2 regions of the Streptomyces sp. NPDC046881 genome follow, and region 2 is predicted to be linked to the other one. Evidence: predicted binding sites of a transcription regulator. Region 2 holds the regulator's gene; the other holds the start of a gene.
The links. Region 2 encodes HrcA, which represses chaperone genes, less so after heat shock. Its sites were predicted from a motif close to TTNGCACTCNGNNNNNCNGAGTGCNAA; they were not measured.
Positions count from the first base shown of each region.

Region 1: a site for HrcA is predicted at 1,494-1,520, ahead of groES (co-chaperone GroES). Genes of this name have one in related genera too.

Region 1 covers NZ_JBEYXJ010000008.1:71,074-73,470, reverse strand. Annotated here, with positions in the region: gene groL (chaperonin GroEL) at 1-917, opposite strand, end outside; gene groES (co-chaperone GroES) at 1,037-1,345, opposite strand; gene ABZ923_RS06700 (polysaccharide deacetylase family protein) at 1,591-2,397, opposite strand, start outside.
Region 2 covers NZ_JBEYXJ010000039.1:42,770-45,166, forward strand. Annotated here, with positions in the region: gene dnaJ (molecular chaperone DnaJ) at 1-820, opposite strand, end outside; gene hrcA (heat-inducible transcriptional repressor HrcA) at 821-1,837, opposite strand; gene ABZ923_RS20195 (MBL fold metallo-hydrolase) at 2,000-2,397, shown strand, end outside.

The DNA of each region.
Region 1 (2,397 bases), on a different contig from region 2:
CCGACCTCCTCGGAGATGACGGTGGCGCCGGTGAGGACGGCCATGTCCTGCAGCATCGCCTTGCGGCGGTCGCCGAAGCCGGGGGCCTTCACCGCGACGGCGTTGAAGGTGCCGCGGATCTTGTTGACGACCAGGGTCGACAGGGCCTCGCCCTCGAGGTCCTCGGCGATGATCAGCAGCGGCTTGGAGGAGCCGGCCTGGATGACCTTCTCCAGCAGCGGCAGCAGGTCGGCGATGGCGGAGATCTTGCCCTGGTGGATGAGGATGTACGGGTCCTCCAGGACGGCCTCCATGCGCTCCTGGTCCGTCACGAAGTACGGCGACAGGTAGCCCTTGTCGAAGGCCATGCCCTCGGTGAAGTCCAGCTCCAGACCGAAGGTGTTGGACTCCTCGACGGTGATGACACCGTCCTTGCCGACCTTGTCCATCGCCTCGGCGATCAGCTCGCCGACCTGCTGGTCCTGGGCGGACAGCGCGGCGACGGCGGCGATGTCGGACTTCTCGTCGATCGGGCGGGCCGAGGCCAGCAGGTCGTCGGAGACGGCCTTGACGGCGGCGTCGATGCCCTTCTTCAGGGCGGCCGGGGAGGCACCGGCGGCGACGTTCTTCAGACCCTCGCGGACCAGCGCCTGGGCGAGGACCGTGGCGGTGGTGGTGCCGTCACCAGCGATGTCGTTGGTCTTGGTCGCCACCTCCTTCACCAGCTGGGCGCCGAGGTTCTCGTACGGGTCCTCGATCTCGACCTCGCGGGCGATCGTGACACCGTCGTTGGTGATGGTCGGGGCGCCGAACTTCTTGTCGATGACGACGTTGCGGCCGCGGGGGCCGATCGTCACCTTGACGGTGTCGGCAAGCTTGTTGACGCCGCGCTCAAGGGCGCGACGGGCGTCCTCGTCGAACTTCAGGATCTTCGCCATGGCAGCGGGAGCCCTCTCGGAAATCTGTGGGTGAAAACGCCGCGCCCCGGGCGCCCGGCTTCATATCGATCGCGGGGGGCCAGGGGCGCAGCTTCAAGCAGAGAGTCGCTTGAGGTGAATTACTTCTCGATGATCGCGAGCACGTCGCGAGCCGAGAGGACGAGGTACTCGTCGCCGTTGTACTTCACCTCGGTGCCGCCGTACTTGCTGTAGAGGACGACGTCGCCGACCTTGACGTCGAGCGGCAGACGCTCGCCGTTCTCGAACCGGCCCGGGCCCACGGCGAGGACGGCGCCCTCCTGGGGCTTCTCCTTCGCGGTGTCCGGGATGACCAGGCCAGAGGCCGTGGTCTGCTCGGCGTCCAGCGGCTGGACCACGATGCGGTCCTCGAGCGGCTTGATGGCAACCTTGGAGCTGGCGGTCGTCACGATCCGACCTCCCCCTTCGGAGATCTCACGGGGTTAACTGTCTGAGGTGGCGACCAGGTCGATCCGTCGTCGCGGGTGCCGGACCTGCCCGTCGCGTTTATCTGGCACTCTCCAGGGGGGAGTGCCAGACCCGAGACTATGACCGGGATTAGCACTCGGTCAAGCGGAGTGCCAATTGCCGTGCGGCGCGTCGGCCGCGAACACCCCGCGCGAGTGCTCCGGGGTCCCGTGTGCCGGGCCGGGCTTCAGAGGTAGTCCTCCAGGCGTCCCACCGTCAGCCCCCTCTCCTGGGCCGTGCGCACCACCTGGACCGTGCGTTCCCGCAGCGAGGGGCCCGTCGACTCGTCCGGGCCGACCAGGACGATGTCGCCGGGGCGCAGGTGCCGGGGACCGTGGGTGTAGGCGAGGCCGGCCGGGGTCAGGGCGGCGCGCCACAGGACGAGCGCGGAGATGCCGCAGCCGGCGGCCGCGCGCCGGGTGGTGCGGTCGTAGGAGCCGTAGGGCGGGCGGAAGAGGCGCGGGGTGACGCCGAGGCGGGTGCGCAGACGGTCCTGCTGGCCGCAGATCTCGGCGCGCTGGCCGGCGTACGGCAGTCCGGCCGGCGCGCGGTGGTCGACGGTGTGGTTCTCGATGCCGGCGCCGAGCGCGCGCAGGCGGGCGAAGTGGCCGTAGCCGGGGGCGGCGACGCTGTCGGTGAGGAACAGGGTGACCGGGAGCCGGAGGTCGCGGACCATGTCGACGAAGCGGGGGTCGCGTTCGGCGCCGTCGTCGTAGGTGAGGAAGACGACCGGGTCGCGGGTGCGGACGTGGTCGGCCACCGGGGGCAGGGCGGGGACCCCCGGGTGCTCGGCGAGCGGGCGGGCCGGGGGCACCGGGGAACGGGCGAGCGGCCGGGCCAGGCCCCAGTACCGGTAGCGGGGGCCGGGCGCGGTGGTGTGCGGGCGCACCCCTTCGGCGGCCTTCTTGCCGAGGCGTTCGATGGGGTCGACGGACTGGGCGCAGCCCGCCAGGAGCAGGGCCGGGGCGAGGACCGCGGCCGGGCCCCGCAGGCG
Region 2 (2,397 bases):
TCGGGATCGTGACCGTGCAGTGCAGGTCGTCGCCGCGCCGCTGGAACATCGGGTGCGGCAGCTCGTGGATCTCGACGTACAGGTCGCCGGCCGGACCGCCGCCGGGGCCGACCTCGCCCTCGCCGGCGAGCTGGATCCGCGTGCCGTTGTCCACACCGGCCGGGATCTTCACGGTGAGCGTGCGGCGGGAGCGGACCCGGCCGTCGCCGGCGCACTCCGGGCACGGGGTCGGCACGACCGTGCCGAAGCCCTGGCACTGGGGGCAGGGACGCGAGGTCATGACCTGGCCCAGGAAGGACCGGGTGACCTGGGAGACCTCACCGCGGCCGCGGCACATGTCACACGTCTGCGCGGACGTGCCCGGGGCCGCGCCCTCACCGTTGCAGGTGTTGCAGACGACCGCGGTGTCGACCTGGATGTCCTTGGTCGTCCCGAAGGCCGCCTCGTCCAGCTCGACCTCGATCCGGATCATCGCGTCCTGGCCGCGCCGGGTGCGCGAGCGCGGCCCGCGCTGCGACGCCGTGCCGAAGAACGCGTCCATGATGTCGGAGAAGTTGCCGAAGCCGCCGGCGCCGAAGCCGCCCGCGCCCGCGCCGCCCGACTGGGAGAGCGGGTCGCCGCCGAGGTCGTAGACCTGCTTCTTCTGCGGGTCCGACAGCACCTCGTAAGCGGCGTTGATCTCCTTGAACCGCTCCTGGGTCTTCGGATCGGGGTTGACGTCCGGGTGCAGCTCGCGCGCGAGCCGACGGAACGCCTTCTTGATCTCATCCTGCGACGCGTCGCGGCGCACGCCGAGAACGGCGTAGTAGTCCGTGGCCACTTACGACTCCGCCAGGATCTGTCCGACGTACCGTGCCACTGCGCGTACCGCTCCCATCGTTCCCGGGTAGTCCATGCGGGTCGGTCCGACCACGCCGAGCTTGGCAACCGCCTCGCCGCCCGAACCGTAGCCGACCGACACGACGGAGGTGGAGTTGAGTCCCTCGTGGGCGTTCTCGTGACCGATACGCACGGTCACGCCCGGTTCCTTCGCCTCGCCCAGGAGCTTGAGGAGCACGACCTGCTCCTCCAGGGCCTCCAGGACGGGCCGGATCGTGAGGGGGAAGTCATGTCCGAAGCGGGTGAGATTGGCGGTACCGCCGATCATCAGCCGCTCCTCGTTCTCCTCCACCAGTGTCTCCAGCAGAGTGGAGAGCACCGTGGAGACCGTACCGCGGTCCTCCGGCTCGAAGGCCTCCGGCAGGTCCTCGACCAGCTTCGGCACATCGGTGAACCGGCGGCCCGCGACCCGGCTGTTGAGCCGCGCCCTGAGGTCCGCGAGCGAGGACTCGCCGAACGGCGCCGGGCAGTCGACCATACGCTGCTCGACCCGTCCGGTGTCCGTGATCAGCACGAGCATCACGCGCGCGGGAGCCAGCGAGAGCAGCTCCACGTGCCGGACGGTGGACCGGGTCAGCGACGGGTACTGGACCACGGCGACCTGCCGGGTCAGCTGCGCCAGCAGCCGCACCGTGCGCGCCACGACGTCGTCCAGGTCGACGGCGCCCTCCAGGAAGTTCTGGATGGCCCGCCGCTCGGGCGCGCTCATCGGCTTCACGCCCGCCAGCTTGTCCACGAACAGCCGGTAGCCCTTGTCCGTGGGGATCCGCCCCGCGCTGGTGTGCGGCTGGGCGATGTACCCCTCGTCCTCCAGGGCCGCCATGTCGTTGCGGACGGTCGCCGGGGAGACCCCGAGGTTGTGCCGCTCGGTCAGGGCCTTCGACCCGACCGGCTCCTCGGTGCCGACATAGTCCTGGACGATGGCGCGCAGTACCTGAAGCCTGCGTTCACTCAGCATTCGCGCGCACCTCCAGCATGTCGTCCCCTCGTCCCTTCGGGTCGTCGGCCTGGCACTCTTCGCATGCGAGTGCCAACGTTCCCCGGCCCAGTGTACGGCTGTCGGGTACACACTGGGCAAGGTCGGGCCCCGGTACGGGGTCGTACCGCTAGCGTCGCCGCTATGACCGTGACTTGGGAAGAGCTGGGGTGGGAACGGCTGACCGCCGGGGTGGGGCGGTGCCGGCTGCCCGGCTGGGACTGCACGGCGGGGCTGGTCCTCGGGGAGGGTACGGCGCTCCTCGTGGACGCCGGGTCGAGCCTGGCGGAGGGGGCCCGGCTGCGCGCGGCGGCCGAGGAGCTGGCGGGCGGCCGTGTGACCCATCTCGCGCTCACCCACCCCCACTTCGACCACGTGTTCGGCGCGTCCGTGTTCGCCGGGGCGGAGGTGTTCGCGGCGGTGGGCCTGGACGCGGCGCTGGCGTACGACCGCGAGGAGCTGCGCCTGGACGCGGTCAGGAACGGGCTGCCGGTGGCGGACGCCGACGAGGCGGTGGACGCGCTCGTCCCGCCCGGCCACCT